Regions from separate parts of the Streptomyces sp. NPDC044002 genome, predicted to be linked through region 1. Evidence: riboswitches for the same ligand, from Rfam matches in the RefSeq annotation. Region 1 holds a riboswitch; the other holds the start of a gene.
The links. Region 1 has a riboswitch for cyclic di-AMP ahead of AC07A6_RS00330 (M23 family metallopeptidase). Riboswitches for the same ligand answer to the same signal wherever they lie in the genome.

Region 1 (5,703 bases):
TGAGGTGGCCGTCGGTGCGCCGGCGGGCGGCCCGGGAGGCGGCGAGCGGCTCCAGCATCATCCGCAGCTCCAGCAGGTCGGCGGCCTCCTGCGCGGTCGGCTCGGCCACGCAGGCGCCCGCGTGCCGCCGGGTGATGACGAAGCCCTCGGACTCCAGGGTCCGCAGCGCCTCGCGGACCGGGACGCGCGAGACCCCGTAGCGGCGGGCGAGCACCTCCTCGGTCAGCCGGCCGCCCGGCCCGAAGAAACCGGAGACGATGTCGTCGCGAATCGCTGTGCACACCGCGTGCGCCGGAATACGCAAGGCCGGACCTCCGCTGGTTTCGGTTCGGTTTATCGTGGCCGTGCTGCGACTCTATTGCACAACGCGGTGAATTCCGAGCGGGGCCGGAAACAGGGCTGGAAACAGGGCTGGAAATACGAAGAAGGCCCCGGCTCTGTGAGCCGGGGCCTTCTTCGGTGAAGCGTGCTGCGTACCTGCGGGTCAGATGCCCACGCCGTGGCTGCGCAGGTAGGCCAGCGGGTTGATGTCCGTGCCGTACGTGGCGCCGGTGCGGGCCTCGAAGTGCAGGTGCGGACCGCTGGAGTTGCCGGTGGAGCCCGACAGGCCGATCTGCTGGCCCGGGGTGACCGTCTGGCCGGCGGAGACGCTCAGCGAGTCCAGGTGGCCGTACTGGGTGTAGGTGCCGTCGTTGTGACGGATCACGACGTTGTTGCCGTAGGCGCCGCCCCAGCCGGCCTCGACGACGGTACCCGCGCCCACGGCGTGGACGGAGGTGCCGGAATCGGCGTGGAAGTCGATGCCCGTGTGGCTGCCGGAGGACCACATGCCGCCGCCCGCGCCGTACGAGGTGCTGACGTACGAGCCCTCGATGGGGGAGACGAAGGTGTTGAGGCGCTTGCGGGCCTCTTCCTGGGCGGCCTTCTCGGCGGCCTCGCGCTCGGCCTTCTCCTTGGCCTCGGCGGTGCGCTTCGCCTCGGCGGCGCGCGTCTTCGCCTCGGCCTCGGCCTGCGCCTGCGCGGCGACGGCCTCGGCGGCGCTCTGCTGGGTGGCGGCCTGGACCTCGATGTCGTCCTGCAGACCGTCGGCGACGACGATCGCGTTCTGACCGGTCTCCTCCATGGACGGGGAGCTGCTGTTGTCCGCCGCGAAGGCCGGAGCGGCCAGGGTGCCGACCACGCCCGTGGTGGCGAGGGCGGCGACGCCGGCGAAGCCGGCGGTCTTGCGGCTCAGACGGCTGGAACCACGGTGCTTACCAGAACCGGCGGCACGACTGCCAAACGCCATGAAGGGGGTGATCCTTTCCTTCCCTCTCGCCTACCGGGTTAGCTGACGGGTTCGGAGCAGGAAGGTCTCCTACGGGCCTCCTCTGACGAGGGGGTCCGATTCACCCCAGGGACATGTGGGTCCCCGGCTCCCCAGGCTCGCGCCTGACGGGGACTCGGCGATCGCTGTCCGGTGCCGCGGGTGCGGCGGGTACAAACTGACGAACAGCACGGCCGACGCTAGGCGGATCATCAGTCAATCGCCAAACAGACGAGCGCTTTTGTTGCGTACGCCACACCGCATACCTGCAACCACGCCATCAAACGGACAAAGGGGGCTCCGGTGGATGTTCCACCGGAGCCCCCTGGTGACGGGCCGGATCCCGGCCCGTCCCGGGTCTCGCGCCGCTCAGTTGGAGACGACGGTGACCTCACCGATCCCGAGGGCCAGGACGGGCTCCTCGATCTGCGCGGCGTCGCCCACCAGGATGGTGACCAGACGGTCCACCGGGAAGGCGTTCACCACGGCCGAAGTGGCCTCCGCCGTACCGGTTTCGGCCAGCCGCGCGTACAGCCGCGCCTGGTAGTCGTCCGGCAGCTCCTGCTCGACCTGGTCGGCCAGCGTGCCGGCGACGGAGGCGGCCGTCTCGAACTTCAGCGGGGCCACGCCCACCAGGTTCTGCACCGCCACGTCCCGCTCCGCGTCGGTCAGTCCGCCCTCCGCGAGGGTCCGCAGCACCTTCCACAGGTCCTCCAGCGCCGGACCCGTGTTGGGGGTGTCCACCGAACCGCTGATGGCGAGCATCGAGGCGCCCTTGCCGTCGGCGGTCGAACGCAGCACCTGCCCGAAGGCGCGCACGCCGTAGGTGTAGCCCTTCTCCTCGCGCAGCACCTTGTCCAGGCGGGAGGTGAGGGTGCCGCCGAGGCAGTAGGTGCCGAGCACCTGCGGGGCCCAGACGATGTCGTGCCGGTCCGGGCCGATCCGGCCGATCAGCAGCTGCGTCTGGACGGCGCCGGGCCGGTCCACGATGACCACGCGGCCCGTGTCGTCGGCCGTCACCGGCTGCACGGGGCGGGCCGGGGCGGTGTCGCCGGTCCAGGCGCCCAGGGTGTCCGCCAGCAGGGCGTCCAGGTCGATGCCGGTCAGGTCGCCGACGACCACCGCGGTGGCGGTGGAGGGGCGTACGTGGGCCTCGTAGAAGGCGCGTACGGCCCCGGAGTCGATCCGCGCGACCGTCTCCTCGGTGCCCTGGCGCGGGCGGGACATGCGCAGCGCGGCCGGGAACAGCTCCTTGGAGAGCTCCTTGGCGGCGCGGCGCTGCGGGCTGGCCAGCTCGTGCGGGATCTCGTCGAGCCGGTTGCGCACCAGGCGGTCGACCTCGCCGTCGGCGAAGGCGGGCGCGCTCAGGGCCTCCGCGAGCAGGGCGAGCGCCTTCGGCAGCCGGGAGGCCGGGACCTCCAGGGAGACCCGCAGGCCGGGGTGGTCGGCGTGGGCGTCGAGGGTGGCGCCGCAGCGCTCCAGCTCGGCGGCGAACTCCTCGGCGGAGTGCTTGTCGGTGCCCTCCGACAGGGCGCGGGCCATGATGGTGGCCACCCCGTCGAGGCCCTCGGGCTCGGCGTCCAGCGGGGCCGCGAGGTTGACCTCGACCGCCACCACCTGCTGGCCGGGGCGGTGGCAGCGCAGCAGGGTCAGGCCGTTGGAGAGCGTGGAGCGCTCCGGGGCCGGGAAGGCCCACGGCTTCGCCTCGCCGGCCTGCGGCCGCGGGTGGAAGGTCATCGTGACGGCTGCGGTGTCGCTCACTGCTCCGCCCCCTCGTTCTCGTCGTGCTGCTCGGTCTCGTGGGCCTCGGCGCCGGCCAGCGGCTCGTAGACCAGCACCGCGCGGTTGTCGGGGCGCAGCCTGGCCGCGGCCACGGCCTGCACCTCCTCGGCGGTGACGTCCAGCACCCGCTGGACGGCGGTCAGGGCGAGCTGGGGGTCGCCGAACAGCACCGCGAAGCGGCACAGTTCGTCGGCGCGGCCGGCCACCGTGCCGAGCCGGTCCAGCCACTCGCGCTCCAGCTGCGCCTGGGCGCGCTCCATCTCCTCGGCCGTCGGGCCCTCGGCGGCGAACCGCGCGAGCTCCTCGTCGACGGCCGCCTCGATGGCCGGCACCTCGACACCGCTGGAGGTCTTGACGTCCAGCCAGCCCAGCGAGGGCGCGCCGGCCAGGCGCAGCATGCCGAACCCGGCGGCCACGGCCGTCTGGTCACGGCGTACCAGGCGGTTGTGCAGGCGGGAGGACTCGCCGCCGCCCAGCACGGTCAGCGCCACGTCGGCGGCGTCGCACTCGCGGGTGCCGTCGTGCGGCAGGCGGTAGGCGGCCATCAGCGCACGCGCCGGGACCTCCTCGACGATCTCCTCGCGCAGCTGCCCGCCCATGACCTCCGGGAGCGAGCCGTCGCGCGGCGGCTGCTTGCCGTCGTGCGCCGGGATGGTGCCGAAGTACTTCTCGATCCAGGCGAGGGTGCGCTCCGGGTCGATGTCGCCCACGACCGACAGGACGGCGTTGTTGGGCGCGTAGTACGTGCGGAAGAAGTTGCGCGCGTCCTCCAGGGACGCGGCGTCCAGGTCGGCCATCGAGCCGATCGGGGTGTGGTGGTACGGGTGGCCCTCCGGGTAGGCGAGGGCGGTGAGCTTCTCGAACGCGGTGCCGTAGGGGACGTTGTCGTACCGCTGGCGGCGCTCGTTCTTGACGACGTCGCGCTGGTTCTCCATGGACTCGTCGTCCAGGGCGGCCAGCAGCGAGCCCATGCGGTCCGCCTCCAGCCACAGGGCGAGCTCCAGCTGGTGGGCCGGCATCGTCTCGAAATAGTTGGTGCGCTCGAAGCTGGTGGTGCCGTTCAGCGAGCCGCCGGCGCCCTGGACGAGCTCGAAGTGCCCGTTGCCCGGTACGCTCGCGGAACCCTGGAACATCAGGTGCTCGAAGAGGTGAGCCAGACCGGTCCGCCCCTTGACTTCGTGGCGCGAGCCGACGTCGTACCAGAGGCAGACGGCGGCGACCGGAGTGAGGTGGTCCTCGGACAGCACCACGCGCAGGCCGTTGGCCAGCCGGTGCTCGGTCGCTGTCAGGCCGCCGGAGCCGGCCTGAGCTGTGGCCGTGTGACCCATGGGCATGTGGTCCCTTCGATCGCGATGCAGAGATTTCTGTCAGACCTGCCACTGTATGCAAGCGCACCGACGGCCGGATAAGTTCCCGGGTCACCGCCCCCGACTCCGTACGGGGGACCCCCGGGGTCGGAGTCCGCGTTGTCGGTGCCTCGGGCCACAATGGTCCGCGTCAAACACGCCAGATCCCCCCAGTACACCCCGAACCTTGGTTAAGGAGCCGCGCAGCGATGGCCCGCCGCAGCACGAAGACCCCGCCGCCGGAGGATTTCGAGGAGAAGATCCTCGACATCGACGTCGTCGACGAAATGCAGGGCTCCTTCCTCGAGTACGCGTACTCGGTGATCTACTCCCGCGCCCTGCCCGACGCCCGCGACGGCCTGAAGCCGGTGCACCGGCGCATCGTCTACCAGATGAACGAGATGGGCCTGCGGCCCGACCGGGGGTACGTCAAGTGCGCCCGCGTCGTCGGCGAGGTCATGGGCAAGCTGCACCCGCACGGCGACCAGTCGATCTACGACGCCCTCGTGCGCATGGCCCAGCCCTTCTCGATGCGGCTCCCGCTGGTCGACGGCCACGGCAACTTCGGTTCGCTCGGCAACGACGACCCGCCGGCCGCGATGCGCTACACCGAGTGCAAGATGGCCGACGCCACGTCGCTGATGACGGAGTCGATCGACGAGGACACCGTCGACTTCACGGCCAACTACGACGGCCAGGAGCGCGAGCCCGTCGCCCTGCCGGCGGCCTACCCCAACCTCCTCGTCAACGGCGCCTCCGGCATCGCCGTCGGCATGGCCACCAACATGCCCCCGCACAACCTGGGCGAGGTCATCGCGGCCGCCCGCCACCTGATCCGGTACCCGGAGGCGGACCTGGAGGCGCTGATGCGCTTCGTGCCGGGTCCGGACCTGCCGACCGGCGGGCGGATCGTGGGCCTGTCCGGGATCAAGGACGCCTACGAGAACGGCCGCGGCACCTTCAAGATCCGCGCGACGGTCTCCGTGGAGGACGTGACCGCGCGCCGCAAGGGCCTGGTCGTCACCGAACTGCCCTTCACGGTGGGTCCCGAGAAGGTCGTCGCGAAGATCAAGGACCTGGTCGGCTCGAAGAAGCTCCAGGGCATCGCCGACGTCAAGGACCTCACGGACCGCTCGCACGGCCTGCGCCTGGTCATCGAGATCAAGAACGGCTTCCACCCGGAGGCCGTGCTGGAGCAGCTGTACAAGCTGACGCCGATGGAGGAGTCCTTCGGCATCAACAACGTCGCGCTGGTCGACGGGCAGCCGC
Region 2 (5,703 bases), on a different contig from region 1:
GGGCGTCGAAGACGCCGGTTAGTCGCGCGGGGCGCGGGCCGAGGGGTTGTGCCAGTGCGGGGACGGCCGGTGCAGGAACCACTCGCCGAAGCCCAGCGGGCGGGTGCGCTGGGAGCCGGCGACGGGGACGGCGTCGTGGAAGAGGCGGTCGGGCCGGGCTCCGAGTTCCAGGAGGAGGTGCGAGGTCTCCTCGACGAACAGGGCCGGCCCGCTGAGGTAGACGTCCTGTTCCCGCCACAGGGCGCGGTTGCCGAGGGCGGTCGCCAGCCGGTCGGTGGCCTGGTTGCGGTGCTGCCCGGGGGCGGGGGTGATGTAGGTGACGCCGAGCCAGCGGCAGGCGGCGGCGTGCCGGTCGATCAGGGGCCGGTCGTAGAGGTGTGCGGCGTCCCGTGCGACGACGAAGAGGCGTACGTCGTGGCCGGGCGGGTGCTGGAGGAGTTCCTCCAGCAGGGCCCGGACCGGCGCCCAGCCGGTGCCGGCGGCGATGAGGGTGAGGGGGCGGTCCTCGCGGCGCAGGGTGAGCCGTCCGCCGGGGGCGCCGAGGCGCAGGACCTCGCCGGGCAGGACGTCGCGGACCAGGGCGGTGCTGAGGCGGCCGCCGTCGATGCGGCTGACGTGCAGGTCGACGGTGCCGTCGGGGCGGGGGGCGTTGGCGAGGGAGTAGGTGCGCCAGGTGGTCGGGACGCGGGCGCTGCTCACGCTGACGTACTGGCCGGGCCTGTAGGGCAGCGGGGTGCGCGGTGCGAGGGTCAGTACGCCGATGTCCTCGCCGTACTGGAGGTGGCGTACCACCTCGGCCTCCCACCAGGGGGGTTCGTCGCTGTCGGCGGCGCCGGCCGTCATGGTGTCGGCGATGACCTGGTAGGCCTCGTACCAGGCCTTCTCGACGGCCGGGGTCCAGGCGTCGCCGGAGGTCTGGGCGAGGGCGGCGACCAGGCTGGTGCCGACGGCCGCGTAGTGCTCGGGGCCGACGAGGAACTTGCGGTGGTCGCGTCCGAGGTCGCGTAGATAGGGGACGAGGGTCCCGCTCTCCAGGTGGGCGACGACGTGGGTGAGCGCGGCGAAGAGCCGGTCGCGCTGGCGTTCCATGTCCTCGGCGGAGGACGGGAAGAGTCCGCGGAGTCCGGGGTTGTGCCAGAAGAGGTGGGAGTAGAAGTACTTGACCGCGTGCTCGGCCCTTCTCTCCACCACCGCGAAACTGCTTTTCAAGATCCTCACATCCACAGAACCGAAAGTAGGAATGTCGCAGAACCTGACGTCAAGTGATGTCCGATCTGCGGACAGCCGCGACGAAGCGGCCATAAGGGATGGCCGGTGGCGAGCCGGGATACGGTCGACGGGTGCACGATCAGACCTCCGCCGCCCAGCCCGACCCGTCCCTCCCCGAGATGCCGGTGCTCTTCGACTGGGAGTTCGCGACCGACCCGTATCCGGCCTACGCCTGGCTGCGCGAGCACTCCCCGGTGCACCGCACCAGGCTCCCCAGCGGGGTGGAGGCCTGGCTGGTGACGCGGTACGCCGACGCCCGCCAGGCCCTCGCGGACCAGCGGCTGAGCAAGAACCCGGCGCACCACGCGGAGCCGGCGCACGCCAAGGGCAAGACCGGGATCCCGGGGGAGCGCAAGGCGGAGCTGATGACGCACCTGCTGAACATCGACCCGCCGGACCACACCCGGCTGCGGCGGCTGGTGTCGAAGGCGTTCACCCCGCGCCGTGTGGCCGAGTTCACTCCGCGGGTGCAGGAGCTGACCGACCACCTCATCGATCAGTTCATGGAGAAGGGGGAGGCGGACCTCATCCACGAGTTCGCGTTCCCGCTCCCCATCTACGCCATCTGCGAGATGCTCGGCGTACCGCGGGAGGACCAGGACGACTTCCGCGACTGGGCCGGGATGATGATCCGGCACGGTGGCGGCCCGCGCGGCGGCGTCGCCCGCTCGGTGAAGCAGATGCGTACCTATCTCGGGGAACTCATCCACCGCAAGCGGGATGATCTGGGCAATGACCTCATCTCCGATCTGATCCGGGCAAGTGACCACGGAGACCACCTGACGGAGGCGGAGGCCACCGCGATGGCCTTCATCCTGCTCTTCGCCGGCTTCGAGACGACCGTCAACCTCATCGGCAACGGCATCCACTCCCTCTTCATGAACCCGGACCAGCGCGAGCGCCTCCAGGCCTCCCTCGCGGCCGGGGAGAGCGCGTTGCTGGAGACCGGCGTCGAGGAACTGCTGCGCTACGACGGCCCCGTGGAGCTCGCCACCTGGCGGTTCGCCACCCGGCCGCTGACCCTCGGCGGGCAGGACATCGCGGCGGGGGACCCCGTGCTGGTGGTCCTCGCGGCGGCCGACCGCGACCCGGAGCGGTTCGCCGAACCGGACACCCTGGACCTCTCCCGGAGTGACAACCAGCACCTCGGATACGGCCACGGGATCCACTACTGCCTCGGCGCTCCGCTGGCCCGTCTCGAAGGGCAGACGGCGCTCGGAACTTTGCTGAAGCGTCTGCCGGATCTGGAACTTGCGATTCCCCCTACGGACCTGCGCTGGCGCGGCGGGCTCATCATGAGGGGCCTGCGCACCCTCCCCGTCCGCTTCACAGTCCCGAACGGTTGAGGGCGCGGGGGAAGCCGGACTGACCGGAAGTCAGTTCCTACATAGGTCCACCGTCGAACTTGTGACATCCGTTCGAAGGCGGCTAGGTTCTGCCGTTACCCCGCCGTTATGCGAAAGGTGCAGTCTCATGCTTCCCGGGAACGGCCGCCACAGACGCCCCCGCCAGGTACCCGCGATCGTCGTCACCGCAGGAGTCACAGGCTCCGCGCTGGCCATGCCGCTGCTCGCCGCCACAGGTGCGAACGCGGCCGACACCGCCACGTGGGACAAGGTCGCCGACTGCGAGAGCGGCGGCACCTGGAGCGCGAACTCCGGCAGCGGCGCCTACGGCGGCCTGCAGTTCACCCTGGAGCAGTGGCGCAACGCCGGCGGACTCGCGTACGCGGAGCGCCCCGACCTCGCCAGCCGCTCCCAGCAGATCGCGGTCGCCGAGCGGGTGCTGGCCTCCCAGGGCCCCCAGGCGTGGCCGCTGTGCTCCGCCTCGGCCGGGCTGACCCAGCAGGGCCCCGCGCCCGAGGTGGACCCGGGCGACAAGCTGAACCCCGGGCCCGTCGCGCCCACCCCGACCCGGCCCGACGACTCGGTGCCGAAGACGGGCAAGGGCAAGCCGTCCACGGACTTCGGGGCCCCGACCCCGGCGCCGGGCGCGTCGTCCAACCCGAGCGGGCTCCCGGACTACCCGCTGGGCCCCTCCAGCGGACTGCCCGTCATGCCCGAGCCGGACTTCACGGTCCAGCCCACCAACCCCGCCACGCCCACGCCGGGCACCCCCACCCCGGGCACGCCCACGCCCACGGCGCCGGGCACCCCGACCACTCCGGGCGCCACCCCGACGGCCCCGGCCACCCCGGGCGCCACTCCCGCCCCGGGCGCCACGCCCACCGCCCCGGCCACCCCGGGCGACCCGACGGGCACCCCGTCCGCCGGGGCGGCCGACGGCTCGGGCAAGCACCGCGGCCCGGCCGCCGTCGAGGTGCCGGCGGCGCCTGGCACGGCGTCAGCGCCCGCCGCGGAGCCCGTCTACACCGTGAAGCCGGGTGACAGCCTTTCGGACATCGCGAAGGCCAAGGGCGTCAAGGGCGGTTGGGGCGAGCTCTACAAGGCCAACGAGCAGGTCATCGGTGGGGACGCGGACCTCATCAAGCCCGGGCAGAACCTGGATCTAACCAAGAAATAGGGGGCAGTTCGGACATCCATTAAGAGTTGAATGTCCGTTATCGCCAAATGAGACATGCATCTCTTCCGGACAACTGGCGTGTCTCGTTCCGGAACTGTTGCAAACCCCCCTCTCACCTGCACAAACGTGCTTCCGAGAGTGGCAAGTAGGCCGGTTTCTCCCCAAAATCGCACGTTGAACATCGGGGAGAGACCTGTCTACCTTCTGAATCGCTCGCCACCGCGGGCTCCTTCGACCGCATCGCCGAATCCTGCCGGCGGACGGAGGGAACAGTCGTCGCGCAAGCGCCGAAGGCAGGAGCGGGGGAACCAAGGTAGGCGCCGGGAAAGGCCGTTGAGAGACGGTCCGCGTACCGGCTAGGGGTGAAGACACGCGCCGCAATCCGCGTGACCGGGCAACTCATCCGCCCGAACCCGACAGCTCACCTCGAAGGCGTCGGTGAGGAGAGATCCATGCTGCTTTCCGGCAAGGGCAAGCACCGCCGCGGCTCCAAGGCCGTCCGCATCGTCACGCTCGCCGGTGTCGCCGGTGTCGCCGTCGCGGCCCCGCTGATGGCCGCCGGTACCGCCAGCGCCGCCACCGCGGCCGAGTGGGACAAGGTCGCCGCCTGCGAGTCCGGCGGCAACTGGTCCATCAACACCGGCAACGGCTACTACGGCGGTCTGCAGTTCTCCGCCTCCACGTGGGCCGCGTACGGCGGCAAGGCGTACGCCTCGCAGGCCAACCAGGCCACCAAGGGCCAGCAGATAGCCATCGCCGAGAAGGTCCTCAAGGGCCAGGGCAAGGGCGCCTGGCCGCACTGCGGCGTCGGCCTGTCCAACTCCTCGTACAACGGCGGCGGTTCGACCACCCCGGCCAAGCCGAAGCCCGAGACGAAGCCGGCCCCGGCCAAGCCCGCTCCGGCCAAGCCGGCCCCGGCGAAGCCCGCCCCGGCCAAGCCGTCCACGCCGAAGACCGAGACCGAGACCAAGGGCTCCGGCTCCGGTGCCGGCAACTGGACGCCGTCGAAGCCGTCGAAGCCGTCGACCGGCACCCCGGCCACCGGTGGCACCTACACGGTCAAGGAAGGCGACACCCTCGGCACCATCGCCGACGCCAACAAGGTCAAGGGCGGCTGGGAGAAGCTCTTCGAGCTCAACAAGGACACCGTCTCCGACGCCGACCTGATCTTCCCGGGCCAGAAGCTGAAGCTCGCCTGAACGTCCGCGTAACACTCGCGGCACCCCGCAGCATCCCCACCGCCCGGCGCGTATCCCCCCACGCGCCGGGCGGCGGCGTGTCGTCCGCAGGTCACCGCATTCCGGAACCGGAGCACCGGCCTCCGCTGCCCGGCACCCCCGCATGCGCACGAAATCAAGGGTCCTATGTCCCGGAAGACGGGTATTCGGACCCTTTTTCGTCCCAGGAGCCGGGCGGTCGGGCAGCCCACACCCCGGAGCCGGTTAGGCTCTAGTCGGCAGGGCCGTCCCACGGCCCACACGCCACCGCACACCCAGCGTCACATCCCAGAAGGAGATGCTCGTGCCGTCCATCGACGTCGTCGTAGCCCGGGAAATCCTGGACTCCCGAGGCAACCCCACGGTCGAGGTCGAGGTGGGCCTCGACGACGGCAGCACCGGCCGTGCTGCCGTTCCGTCCGGCGCCTCCACCGGTGCCTTCGAGGCCATCGAGCTCCGTGACGGTGACCCCAACCGTTACATGGGCAAGGGCGTGGAGAAGGCCGTCCTCGCCGTCATCGAGCAGATCGGGCCGGAGCTCGTCGGCTACGACGCCACCGAGCAGCGCCTGATCGACCAGGCCATGTTCGACCTCGACGCCACCGACAACAAGGGCTCGCTCGGCGCCAACGCCATCCTCGGCGTCTCCCTCGCCGTCGCGCACGCCGCGTCCGAGGCCTCGGACCTGCCGCTG

Region 2: it holds a riboswitch for cyclic di-AMP, as region 1 does, so the genes downstream of both, AC07A6_RS11500 (transglycosylase family protein) here and AC07A6_RS00330 (M23 family metallopeptidase) in region 1, are expected to answer to the same signal.

The regions. Positions count from the first base shown of each region.
Region 1 is NZ_JBWKEZ010000001.1:81,189-86,891, reverse strand. Features, by position in the region: gene AC07A6_RS00335 (GntR family transcriptional regulator) at 1-304, opposite strand, end outside; gene AC07A6_RS00330 (M23 family metallopeptidase) at 485-1,288, opposite strand; cyclic di-AMP (ydaO/yuaA leader) riboswitch at 1,301-1,458, opposite strand; gene AC07A6_RS00325 (M16 family metallopeptidase) at 1,676-3,043, opposite strand; gene AC07A6_RS00320 (M16 family metallopeptidase) at 3,064-4,416, opposite strand; gene AC07A6_RS00315 (DNA gyrase/topoisomerase IV subunit A) at 4,644-5,703, shown strand, end outside.
Region 2 is NZ_JBWKEZ010000011.1:118,433-124,135, forward strand. Features, by position in the region: gene AC07A6_RS11480 (nucleoside triphosphate pyrophosphohydrolase) at 1-22, shown strand, start outside; gene AC07A6_RS11485 (globin domain-containing protein) at 19-1,191, opposite strand; gene AC07A6_RS11490 (cytochrome P450 family protein) at 1,389-2,615, shown strand; gene AC07A6_RS11495 (LysM peptidoglycan-binding domain-containing protein) at 2,743-3,792, shown strand; cyclic di-AMP (ydaO/yuaA leader) riboswitch at 4,068-4,242, shown strand; gene AC07A6_RS11500 (transglycosylase family protein) at 4,245-4,991, shown strand; gene eno (phosphopyruvate hydratase) at 5,308-5,703, shown strand, end outside.